Regions from separate parts of the Lysinibacillus sp. FSL K6-4013 genome, predicted to be linked through region 2. Evidence: predicted binding sites of a transcription regulator. Region 2 holds the regulator's gene; each other region holds the start of a gene.

Region 1 (3,218 bases), 540 kb from region 2:
TCTTCCACCCATACTCGATGGTGAAGGATCATCGTACAAATGAAGAAACAGGTAATGTGGGTGCTGTGATGGATGGCGATTTAGATCCATTTATTAATGCCTATTTACGTTCAAAAATAAATTAATACCCAGATTCCCCAAGAGTGAGATGCTCTTGGGGAATTTTTGTTAAAAGGGTGGATGATAGGGTGCATCTTGGCTCAGCTGTTTTCGTTCATTCATGTAATATTTATACAGCATAGATGCGTTAAGAAATTGTTTACTAATGGAAGCATAACGAATAGGTAGTTCGATTTGTTTATCATTTTTTAACGTTACAATACACCCCAATTCACTAGGAGTAATATTAATAATTGCATGAAGCCCTATCCATATATTGTGAATGGAGCTGGGTGAATAAGTTGGCAAAAAAATACAGGGATAACCATAATCAAAGGCCACGACGATTGGTAGCTTGTGTTGATTGCCGAAAAAACGTTTAGCCGATTGTTTTGCGGCTTCATAAGTTGATCCTAATGAGAGACAGGATTTTCGAAGGACATGCATCGGTTTGCGTGTAACAATCAGCTCATTATGCTTATCAATCACGTGCGTGAAGACTTTGGAGTCATGCTGAATAGGTTGCAGCAAATAAGTATTGAATGAAATTAAGTAGCCGTTTACAAAGTTAGTTGTCATATAGGGAGTGCCTCCTTTTTTCTAGTTATAACGGTAGTGTAAAACAGAATATGACTTTCTTAAATTAAATGAAATAGTTGAAAATCGTTGAGAAAAGCACGAAATGCCTAGAGAATTTGCTCTAAATATCAATTGATTAATAGCTAATCCAAGATATTTTCGAATCGTAAGCATTGCTTTTTAATTTCAATTTTCATATAATTTAGAAAAGGATCGAGGTGAGATCGTTGGATAAATATTATTCGTATACAGATTTTCTGAAAGCCGTTGGTCAGTCGAAAAAAGTTGATGAGGCAGAGAAATTATTAAACGAGATTTATTTAGATTTATTTTTAAATCGTATCCAGCGTATGCATCGGCAAGAGCAGCTCATGGTTCTGATAGATAGAGCACTCGATGAAAAAGATGAAAACGCATTTTATCAATACGCATCCGAACTAACTTCCTTACACCAAACAGAAGATGAATCATGTTGACGAACCCGCTCTCCATATCTATTGGAGAGTGGGATTTTTTTGCTTTTGAAAATATTTGCAGAGGATGTGAAGATTGTATGTTTTGGTTAGAAGAAGTGATCTTGCTTATAGAATGGGGAAAGTCATTTAAAAAGTTTGAGACGCTGTTTATAAAAAAGTGAGAGTCGCTCTAAAAGTACATAGCCCGGCTCCTGAGAGAGTGTGAGCTGCACATAAAGCAAAACAGGAAATCTCATCCATAAATAAAGCTTGAAAACTTGATAAAACGGCTATTATAAGAGTAAAAAGTTAAATTGAACGCCATGTTATGTATTAAAAATTTTAGAGATGAAAAAATTTTTTACAAACATTCGTTCGTTAAATGTTCGAAATTTTAATATCGCTATGCTAAAATATATGTACAAATTGGAAGGAAAGGATGGGGACATGAGTGCAAACATTTGATTTACAAGCGCCATATCAGCCTAACGGGGATCAGCCACAGGCCATTGCGGAATTAGTGGAGGGTGTGAAAGCAGGCAAACGTCATCAAACATTGCTTGGTGCTACTGGAACAGGTAAGACGTTTACCATTTCGAATGTCATCCAGCAAGTCAAAAAACCAACACTAATCATGGCACACAATAAAACGTTAGCTGGCCAGCTATATAGTGAATTTAAAGAGTTCTTCCCAAATAACGCCGTTGAATATTTTGTCAGCTACTATGATTACTACCAACCAGAAGCTTATGTACCGCAGACAGATACCTATATAGAAAAAGACTCTAGCATTAACGATGAAATTGATAAGCTGCGTCACTCTGCTACCTCTGCATTGTTTGAGCGTGAGGATGTCATTATTATTGCATCTGTGTCCTGCATTTATGGTTTAGGTTCTCCCGAAGAATATCGAGAAATGGTTGTTTCCATTCGTACAGGTATGGAAATTGAACGTAATCAGCTACTGCGCAAGCTTGTAGACGTTCAGTATGAGCGTAATGATGTTAGTTTTACTCGCGGAACATTTCGGGTACGTGGAGATGTAGTGGAAATTTTCCCAGCCTCTCGTGATGAGCATTGTATTCGGGTGGAATTTTTCGGTGATGAAATTGATCGCATTCGTGAAGTAGATGCACTAACTGGAGAGATTTTATCGGATCGAGAGCATGTTGCTATTTTCCCAGCATCCCACTTCGTTACACGAGAAGAAAAAATGCGAAAAGCAATTGAAAACATTGAAAAAGAATTAGAGGAACGACTTGCATTATTACGATCAGAAGATAAATTACTAGAGGCACAGCGTTTAGAACAACGTACACGTTATGATTTAGAGATGATGCGTGAAATGGGCTTTTGCTCTGGGATTGAAAACTATTCACGTCATTTAACATTGCGTGAGGCAGGGGCCACTCCATATACTTTGCTAGATTACTTCCCTGATGACTTTTTGCTTGTGGTCGATGAAAGTCACGTAACACTCCCACAGGTTCGAGGAATGTACAATGGTGACCAAGCGCGTAAAGGTGTGCTCGTGGAACACGGCTTCCGCTTGCCATCTGCTTTAGATAATCGTCCATTACGTTTTGAAGAGTATGAAAACCGTGTACATCAAGCCATTTATGTATCAGCCACACCAGGTCCATATGAGCTGGAGCATACACCAGAAATGGTAGAGCAAATTATCCGACCAACTGGATTATTAGATCCATTAATTGATGTACGTCCTATCGAAGGGCAAATCGATAATTTAATTGATGAAATACAAGATCGAATTGCGCGTGATGAGCGAGTTTTAGTGACAACGCTAACGAAGAAAATGTCTGAGGATTTAACGGCTTACCTGAAGGAAATGGGCTTAAAAGTTGAATATTTACATTCAGAAATTAAGACACTAGAACGTATTGAAATTATCCGTGAGCTTCGCAAAGGAACGTATGATGTACTAATAGGTATTAATCTATTGCGTGAAGGTCTTGATATCCCTGAGGTGTCCCTTGTGGCGATTTTAGATGCTGATAAAGAAGGATTTTTACGTTCAGAACGTTCATTGATTCAAACCATTGGTCGTGCTGCTCGTAACGCGAA
Region 2 (3,218 bases):
ACGAGTTCTGTCACCATTAACACCGTGGTGGGACTCTCTTGTGGGTGCTGTCGTCGGTTTTGGCATATTATATATCATTGCTGTGCTATCTAACGGTGGCATGGGTGGAGGCGATATTAAATTATTCTTTTTAATTGGTCTCGTTCTGGGTACGATTGATACACTATTAACGCTTTTTTTAGCTGCAGTGATTGGTATGATTGTCGGGATTACCGTTTTATCGAAGAACAAACAAGGGAGAAAAACACCCATTCCATTTGGGCCATCTATTGCATTGGCCGCAGTCATTGTTTATTTCTATGGCGATCTATTAATCAATTGGTATTTAGGCTTTTGGTAATTGTTCAATCTTCAAGAATGTGGAGGGAAGCAAGTGAAACCGATTATTGGTATTACAGCCTTTGTGGAGGATGATTTATCCTCTCGATTAAATGCTGCTTACAGCAAAAGTATTATTGATGCTGGTGGAATTCCACTGATTATTCCAATTGGAGTAGAAGAAGAGGCAGCCCAGATTTTAGCCCTTACAGATGGTTTATTATTATCCGGGGGTCATGACGTGCACCCATTTCTGTTCGGGGCTGAGCCTTCATTAAAACTTGGAAAAATTCATCCCGCGCGTGATACAGTGGAGTTAGCAATAATTGAAGCCGCATTCCAACGAAAGATGCCTATTTTCGGGATTTGTCGAGGGATTCAAATACTAAATGTTGCATTAGGTGGTACCTTATATCAGGATATTGATAGTGATCATTTTAGCACTAAATTACTCCAACATATGCAGCAATCAGGTAGAGCTGTAGCTACCCACACTGTACAGATTATTGCTGATAATTTATTAGCGACTATCGTTGAACAAGAGAAGATAGCAGTGAATTCATTCCATCATCAAGCGGTGAATGTATTAGCTGAAAAATTAAAAGTAGCGGCAAAATCAAATGACGGTATTATCGAAGCTGTAGTTCATGAGGAAATGCCATTTTGCTTGGCTGTTCAGTGGCATCCTGAGGAACTAGCCATAGCAGGAGATGAGAGTGCTCAAAAGCTATTTTCAGCCTTTGTTGAAGCTAGCTTAAAATTTAAGAAGGAAGCTTAGAGGGCATTGTACAAAGAATCCAATCGTCTGTGGATTCTTTTTTTGCGTAAAAAAGAGGATACATGCTCTTAGAAGGAACATAATCCTCAAAACCTGTTTTAATAGTTAATGTACTCGTCTGTAAAGACCTACAACTTGTCCTAAAATAGAAACTTGATCGACAATAATAGGTTCCATAGAAGAATTTTCAGGCTGTAAACGGAAATGATTTTTCTCTTTAAAGAAGCGTTTTACAGTTGCTTCATCCTCAGCTGTCATAGCTACAACAATATCCCCGTTATTAGCTGTTGCCTTTTGTTTTACAATGACTAAATCTCCATCTAAAATTCCGGCTTCAATCATTGATTCTCCCATAATTTCTAGCATGAACAATTGATCTTCACTTGTGCCGTACGTATCGGGTAATGGGAAGTATTCTTCAATGTTTTCAATTGCTGTAATTGGAGAACCAGCTGTAACCTTCCCGACAAGTGGGACATGGATCACCTGTTGCTTTTGGATGGATTCTTCAGGCTCTAAAATTTCAATTGCGCGTGGCTTTGTTGGATCTCGACGAATAAAGCCTTTTTGTTCTAATCGAGCTAAATGTCCATGAACAGTTGAACTGGAAGCAAGTCCAACTGCTTCACCAATTTCACGTACTGATGGCGGATATCCCTTAGCTCGTACCTCTTCCTTAATGAAAGCTAAAATATCCTCTTGTCTTTTCGAAACTTTTTTCATGAGTGCTCACCTCTTTTTTCTAAAATCAATCTTCTTATTTGATAGTATAACAGAATGCGAACATGTATGCAAACATAGGTTCGAAAAGTGTTTGACAAAAACGTTTGTTCGCTTTATTATGAGAACATACATTCCGAACAAACATTCTTAAAAAGGGGTAATGATTATGACATGGTTTAAGAAAAACACACATATCTCAATTTTATTAGGAGCTTGCCTACTATTTGCAGCATACCTTTACATTACTGATCCAGGAAAAGTTAGTTACGCAGAAATCCAAATCGAACATGGGGATAGCTTGTGGTCGTTAGCGGAGCAATATCGTGGTAAAATGAGTACTGATGATTGGATAAAGCTTGTAAAAACGGAAAATGAACTAGCAGATATTAAAATTGTAGCGGGAAAATCTCTAGTTATTCCTGTAGTGAGTGATCAAGCCAGTCCCATCAATACTATCGAAATTGCGAGAAATGAACAATGATAAATAATCAACTGTCGGCTGTTGTCTATTGTCGCGTAAGTACTGAAAAAGAAACACAAAGCTCCTCATTAGAGCGTCAACAGGAAGAGTTGCTGCGCTATGCTAAGGAGCAAGGCTATGCGGTGAAGGGCGTGTTTAAAGATCAGCATAGTGGTTATGATGTAGAACGTGCAGGCTTACTAGAAATGCTTGATTTCATAAAAGATAAAAACATTAATGCCCTTTTTGTACAAGATGAAACTCGTTTAGGACGAGGCAATGCAAGAATGGCTGTATTGCATTTATTACAAAAATCAGCAACGGATGTTTTTTCTATGCGTGATGCTGGCCCAGTTCAATTAAATGAAATGGACACGATGCTGCTAGAAATTTTAGCGATTGTAGAGGAATATCAGCGTAGAATTCATAATGCTAAAATACGACGAGGTATGCGACGTGCTGTAGAAAACGGCTATCGTCCTGAAAATAATTTATCCAACAGAGGTAATCCGCAGGGGCAGGAGCGTAAAGATCTACCTGTAGATGAAATTGTAAAGCTACGCAAACGTGGATTTACCTTTGAAGAAATTTCTATAACGCTTAGAGGGTTAGGCTTTGAGGTAAGTAAGGCGACTGTCCATCGTCGTTTCCAAGAGCACCAAGAAAGATTAGCAGGAAAATAATATTCCTGCTAATTTTTTTTGTAAAAAACTACTGAGAGGAAGAAAAGCTCTCGATAATAACATTTTTAGGCAGTTGGAAAGGGTGCTCTTTATTTATTCGGTCATAAAACATGATGCCATTTAAATGATCGATTTCATGTTGTACAACGATGGCCCCATAGCCCTGTAACTGTACAATGATTTCATGTCCATCAATGTCGTAAGCTTTGACTTTAATCCTCTCATATCTCGGCACAAAACCAGGAACAGGTCGATT
Region 3 (3,218 bases), 1.9 Mb from region 2:
CGTCTCGCCATTTCCATTGCTGCTACTTGCTCAATTTGCACCTCAAATAAATGAGCACTTCTGACAACAATTTCAGCAAGTGATTGGTCATCGTAATATTCTAGGCGCAGCAACACACCAAAGCGATCTCTTAGAGGAGCTGATAAGGCACCCGCTCTTGTCGTTGCACCTACAAGGGTAAAGGGAGGTAAATCAAGTCGTACAGAACGTGCTTCAGGACCCTTCCCTACCACAATATCTAAACAGAAGTCTTCCATTGCTGGATATAATACTTCTTCAATAGCACGGGGAAGTCGATGAATTTCATCAATAAATAAAACATCCCCTGGCTCTAGTGAACTTAAAATAGCTGCCAAATCTCCTGGACGCTCAATCGCAGGGCCACTTGTCATCCGTACGTTGACATTCATCTCATTCGCAATAACAGCAGCTAAGGTCGTTTTACCAAGTCCTGGAGGTCCGTATAACAACACATGATCTAAACTTTCTTGGCGAAGCTTTGCTGCTTCAATGAATATTTGTAAGTTTTCCTTTACTTTATGTTGCCCAATATACTGTGCTAATTTTTGAGGACGTAAAGATAACTCAAACTGCTCATCATAGCTACCTGCCTCACTTGCCATCATACGTTCAGACATGTACCTTCCCTCCTTTCCTTATTTTAGTTTTAGCAGTAGTTGCAATGCTTGTTTCATAAAGGCATCTGTCGTTTCTAGTTTGTCGTTATCTTCTAGCTGTGGTTTAATTTTTTCGAGCTCTTTTTCAGAATAGCCAAGTGCCATTAAGGCAAGTAAGGCTTCTTCTAATTCATGTTTATAAGCATTCACACCAAACAAAGGTAACTCATCTTCTGCACTAGGTAACTCCAATGTATCTAATAATGAACCAAGCTTGCCTTTCAAATCGAGGATCATTTGACGTGCTGTTTTTTTACCAACTCCGGGGAACTTCACTAAAAATGCTTCGTCCTCCCGTTCAATTGCGCTAATAACCTGCTGTGGATTCCCTGTCGCTAAAATAGCTAATGCGCCCTTTGGTCCTATACCCGACACTAAAATAAGCTTACGGAATAACTCACGCTGATCTAAATTAGGGAAACCATATAAAACTTGTGCATCCTCTCGCACATGCAAATGAACATATATCTGTTGTTCAAGGGCAGATGTCCGAAAAGCAAACGGATTGGGCGTATTAAGTTGCCAACCAATCCCCTGTTGTTCTAGCACAATAAATTCAGGCGTAATACGAGTAATTTGTCCTTTTAAATAATCATACATCTATAATCCCTCACAATCATCGTCTTCGATTATAGCATATAGCGAACGAATGCTCGACAAAAAGTAGCGCCGAAACGCCGTTCGCAGACAAAAATGACCGCCAATTGACGGTCATTTCTTGACAAATCTATCAATATCGTACCACAGTTTTGGCCAATAGGTGAGGGCTCGTTTTGTAAATGGCACTAAATAATCTAAAAATACTAGCTGCTGCTCGAGTGGTAAATCTATAGCAAACAGCCATTCTCGTAATAACTCATTCGGATATTTCAAGCGATGAAGCTTTCTTTTATCTAGTCTTTTCAGCTCAGGTAACTCTGCAAAAATCTTTCCAAGATCATAATCTACAGCAGGCAACACACGATGTAACCATAAAATATACTCGTCATCCGCTTCACCAAGGTGTGCTAAATCAAAATCAATTAAACGTAATTGTCCATCAGAGCACCATAAAAAATTATGATGGACTACATCCCCATGCAATAGCGTAATCTCTTTTTCAGGTGCATCTTCCAATGCAATCAATTGTAATGATTTATCACTATAATGCAGTATTTGATCAATTTCTTCTTTTGTTAAAAATGTTCGAAATTCATTTCTTCTACTTTTAAAACGCATATGACGCATTTGCCATTTTAAAAGCTGTGAGTAGGTATGCAAGCCTGGCATTCGCTGCCAAGCAATTTTTTTATGTGTGTCGTGTAAAGCAATTAATAGTCTTAGAGATTCCTTACGATCTTTTTTATGTGCGAAGTTAGCACCGTGGCTTCCTTCTTGCCACATTTGCACAATTAACTGCTCATCATCGCTCTGAACTAAAGGTAAGATTAACGAAGGCTCCATACGTCCTAATTGGCGATGAATGGTTTTTACCTTCTCTGCAATTTCCACTTGCTTTGCACGTTTGACAAAATAATTTTTCGATTGATACTTATATTTCCAAATATTTGGCTTTACTTCTTCTACAATATACGCTTTTTCACCATCGATAAGGCGTCATCCCGCCTGGGAAATAATGCGGTGACATCCAAGGACCTGCTGCTGATGGGCATGGTGGTGGACAATGTGTCGGACATGGTGGTGGCGGGCAATGACAAGGGTCCATTTGCCAATTTGGCATCATCATTGGTTGTGTGCCACAGCCACAAGATTGACCCATGTTCATATCAGGCATCATCATTGGTTGTGTGCCACAACCACAGGATTGCCCCATATTCATATCGGGCATCATATCCATTTGTGGCTTTTGGTGATCTTGCGTATGGAAGAATGGTGATGTGGACTCTAAAAAGTCTTCCATTCCACCTACTTTATGATCTGGCATGTCATAGGACATTGGCTGCTGTGGCATCGTATAATGCTCAACCTGCGGCTGCATTGGCATCGGCCACCACATCTGATGATAGATTGGCTGATGGCAACTTGAACAATGTGGTACGGCAGGCATTTGTGGCATGATATGCATTGGTGGATGTGGTGCTGGTTGTGGCATTGGCATTGGCTTTGGTTTAGCTACAGGCGGTGGTGGCGGTGTAGGTGCTGGCGGTGGTGGTGGCTGTATTTGTACAGGTGGTGTTGTAACATTTTGCTCCATTTGTGGCATCACCAATTGCTGGTGCCAATTCATTTCCACAGGCTGCGGTACCCACATCGGCTGTTGTGGCATCTGCATTGGCATTGGCATCGGTATTGGTATCGGTATCATTTGTGGTTCTGGCATTGGCATAGGAGCTGGTGGTGGCGGTACAATTGGCGGTGGTGGTGGCATTGGTCGCTGTACCTCTTTTTTAGGACTTTCCTTTGGTGTCTCCTTATGCACTTGTGTTTCCTTTTTCGGCATTTCTTTATGTGAATCTCTATGCGGCTCTTTGTTTATTTTTTCAGGCAATATAATTTCCATGCCTGGAACAATATAATCTGGGTTGGCAAGATGGACATTGA
Region 4 (3,218 bases), 1.9 Mb from region 2:
TATATACATGTTTTGTAGTCTATCAAAGAAAAGAAGGTGTTGAGGTGAAGCGTGTTCATTATAGTTGGTTTATTTTAATCGTCACATTTTTCTCGATAATTGTCGCAGGAATTACAATGTCATCATCTGGCGTGTTTATCGACCCTCTTGAAAAAGAATTTCACTGGGATCGTTCAACCATTGCTTTAGCTTTTGCTGTAAGTTTGTTTTTATATGGCATATCTGGACCATTTATGGCTGCGTTGCTTGAAGTCATTGGCCTAAAGAAAATGATGCTAGGTGCTATGGCAACTTTAGTATTAGGAATGACTTTAACATTTTTGATGAGTGAATCCTGGCAGCTAATCGTTATTTGGGGGGGCATTATTGGTCTTGGAGCAAGTCTTTTTTTAACTGTCCTTAGCCCATATGTTGCGAATCATTGGTTTGTAAAACGCAGAGGATTAGCGGTTGGTATTTTAACGGCAAGTACAGCCACGGGCCAGTTAATTTTATTACCAGTTCTAGCTGTCATTATTGAACACTATTCTTGGCGATGGGCTATCACATTAATGCTACTCCTTAGTATCATAATGTTTTTCATGATTGCGCTTTTTATAAAAAATAGACCTCAGGATATGGGGTTAACTCCTTATGGACAAGAGGAGGCTATAGAGGAACAACAAATACAGCAAAAGAAGAATCCAATAGCTATGGCTTTTAAAGGTTTATTTGAGGCGATTAAGGTTAAAGCATTTTGGCTCTTAGCAGGTAGCTTTTTTATTTGTGGGCTATCGACAAGCGGATTAATTGGTACTCATTTTGTTTCTTATTGTATTAGCTTTGGCGTTCCTTTAGTCACTGCCGCATCATTCCTTTCTTTTATGGGCATTTTTAATTTATTAGGTACAACTGCGTCAGGCTGGTTGTCTGATCGCTTCGATAATCGGTGGTTATTGTTTTGGTATTACCTGTTAAGAGGCGCATCTCTATTATTGCTCCCTTATGCACTTGCACAAGGATCATTTGTTTTATTAACGATTTTCACGATCTTTTACGGACTAGATTGGATTGCTACAGTGCCACCAACCATCAGTATTACACGACAAATTTTTGGTATGCAAAAAAGCAGTATTATCTATGGGTGGATATTTGCTTCACATCAAGCAGGAGCGGCGGTTGCAGCGTATGGTGGAGGGTTAATTTATAAATTTTTTAACTCTTATACATGGGCTTTTTTTCTTGCAGGAATGTTTTGTGCAATGGCCAGTTTATTCGTCATCATTGTTAAAAAACAAACACCTCAGCAAGCATAAACAAAAAAAGTTGAACCTCAGTAAGATGAGGTTCAACTTTTTTAATAAAGAATCTTTTGACATAACACAAACAAAAGTTTATAATATAAACAAATATAATAAAAGGTGATGCTATGAATGAAAGAGAACAGGCGGTGCTTGCTTTAATTCGCCAGAATCCGTTTATGTCTCAGCAAGAAATGGCAGATGCAATGAATCTGTCGCGTCCTGTGCTTGCTAATTTAGTGTCTAGTTTAACGAAGCAAGGAAAAATTGTAGGTCGTGCTTATATATTACCCGAAGAAAATGAAATTATTTGCATCGGTGGAGCTAATTTAGACCGCAAATTCCATGTCAAGGGCAATGTTCAATTTGGAACATCTAACCCTGCCAGTTCTTCCTTTAGTGTAGGTGGCGTTGGTCGAAATATTGCTGAAAACTTAGGCAGATTAAACCACCAAGTGACGTTACTGACAACGGCAGGTAAGGATGCTGATTGGCAAGTGATCCAAGAGGCTTCGGAATCCTTTATGAATCTACGTTATGTAGAGCAGCTTGCAGAGGCTTCCACAGGTTCTTATACTGCCATCATGGATGAACAGGGTGAGCTAGCACTAGCTGTAGCAAATATGGAAGTTTACGACCTTCTGTTACCGAGCTTGTTGAAAAAACATGAAACAATGCTTGTAAACGCGGGCTGTTTTATTTTGGATTTAAACTGTCCAAAAGAAACAGTGGCGTATATCCAGCAAGTAGCCCTTGCTCGTGATATTCCACTTGTCATTGTGCCAGTATCTTCGCCAAAAATGAATCGACTACCTGAAACATTACAAGGCGTAACTTGGTTTATTTGTAACACAGATGAAGCGGAAACGATTGTTGGACATAAAATTGAAAACGCTACCCATTATGAAAAAGCTTTACAACAGCTCCTACAATTAGGTGCGGAGCATGTCATTATCACGGCTGGTAGCAAGGGCGTTTATGCAGCATCTACAACGATTGCCCCTTGTCATGTTGCCGCTAAAGTGATTGACAAAATTGAAGATGTGACAGGAGCAGGAGATGCCTTTGTTAGCGCTGTCATTCACAGCTGGCTGACTGGACAATCTTTTGAGACATGTATTGATGCTGGATTAACCAATGCAAAAAATACATTGGCATCTCCTTATACAGTAAGACCTGAATTATCAGTAGATTTGTTGAAAAATGAAATGGAGGAATAACAACATGAAAGAATTCATCGTATTATCAGAAGAAGTAAAAGCAGGACAAGCAAAAGGTCTACCAATCGTTGCGTTAGAATCAACAATTATTTCACACGGTATGCCATACCCACAAAACGTGCAAACTGCGCGTGAAGTTGAGCAAATTATTCGCGATAATGGTGCAGTCCCAGCAACAATTGCATTAATTGATGGAAAAATTAAAATTGGTCTATCAGATGAAGAACTAGAAATGTTCGGTAATGCTCAAGGTGTTGCAAAAGCTTCACGTCGTGACTTAGGCTACTTACTAGCAACGAAAAAATTAGGTGCTACAACAGTTGCAGCGACAATGATCTGTGCAGAGCTTGCAGGTATTGAAATCTTTGTTACAGGTGGTATTGGTGGTGTACACCGCGGGGCAGAAACAACAATGGATGTCTCTGCTGACCTAGAAGAATTAGCTCAAACAAATGTTGCCGTTATCTGTGCAGGTGCAAAATCTATTTTAGACATCGGTCTTACATTAGAATATCTTGAAACAAAAGGTGTGCCAGTGGTTGGTTATGGTACGGATGAATTACCAGCGTTCTACACACGTCAAAGTGGATTCGATGTAAACTTCCAGTTAGATACGCCAGAAGAAATTGCAGCAATGCTATCTGCGAAATGGCAATTAGGCTTAAAGGGTGGCGCTGTCATTGCAAATCCAATTCCTGAGGCGGAAGCATTAGAGCAT

The links. Region 2 encodes LexA, which represses DNA repair genes until DNA is damaged. Its sites were predicted from a motif close to CGAACATATGTTCG; they were not measured.
Region 1: the regulator LexA is predicted to act here: its motif matches at 1,498-1,511, upstream of uvrB (excinuclease ABC subunit UvrB).
Region 3: the regulator LexA is predicted to act here: its motif matches at 1,320-1,333, upstream of ruvA (Holliday junction branch migration protein RuvA).
Region 4: the regulator LexA is predicted to act here: its motif matches at 1,363-1,376, upstream of MHB39_RS15955 (carbohydrate kinase).

Annotation. Positions count from the first base shown of each region.
Region 1 is NZ_CP152031.1:779,788-783,005, forward strand. Features, by position in the region: one part of gene prfB (peptide chain release factor 2) at 1-125, shown strand, start outside; gene MHB39_RS03675 (competence protein ComK) at 169-678, opposite strand; gene MHB39_RS03680 (IDEAL domain-containing protein) at 906-1,154, shown strand; gene uvrB (excinuclease ABC subunit UvrB) at 1,585-3,218, shown strand, end outside.
Region 2 is NZ_CP152031.1:1,315,321-1,318,538, forward strand. Features, by position in the region: gene MHB39_RS06200 (prepilin peptidase) at 1-340, shown strand, start outside; gene MHB39_RS06205 (gamma-glutamyl-gamma-aminobutyrate hydrolase family protein) at 374-1,096, shown strand; gene lexA (transcriptional repressor LexA) at 1,202-1,819, opposite strand; gene MHB39_RS06215 (LysM peptidoglycan-binding domain-containing protein) at 1,986-2,300, shown strand; gene MHB39_RS06220 (recombinase family protein) at 2,297-2,962, shown strand; gene def (peptide deformylase) at 2,991-3,218, opposite strand, start outside.
Region 3 is NZ_CP152031.1:3,247,130-3,250,347, forward strand. Features, by position in the region: gene ruvB (Holliday junction branch migration DNA helicase RuvB) at 1-638, opposite strand, end outside; gene ruvA (Holliday junction branch migration protein RuvA) at 657-1,277, opposite strand; gene MHB39_RS16065 (phosphotransferase) at 1,389-2,267, opposite strand; gene MHB39_RS16070 (LysM domain-containing protein) at 2,257-3,218, opposite strand, start outside.
Region 4 is NZ_CP152031.1:3,222,689-3,225,906, reverse strand. Features, by position in the region: gene MHB39_RS15960 (MFS transporter) at 45-1,295, shown strand; gene MHB39_RS15955 (carbohydrate kinase) at 1,409-2,500, shown strand; gene MHB39_RS15950 (pseudouridine-5'-phosphate glycosidase) at 2,505-3,218, shown strand, end outside.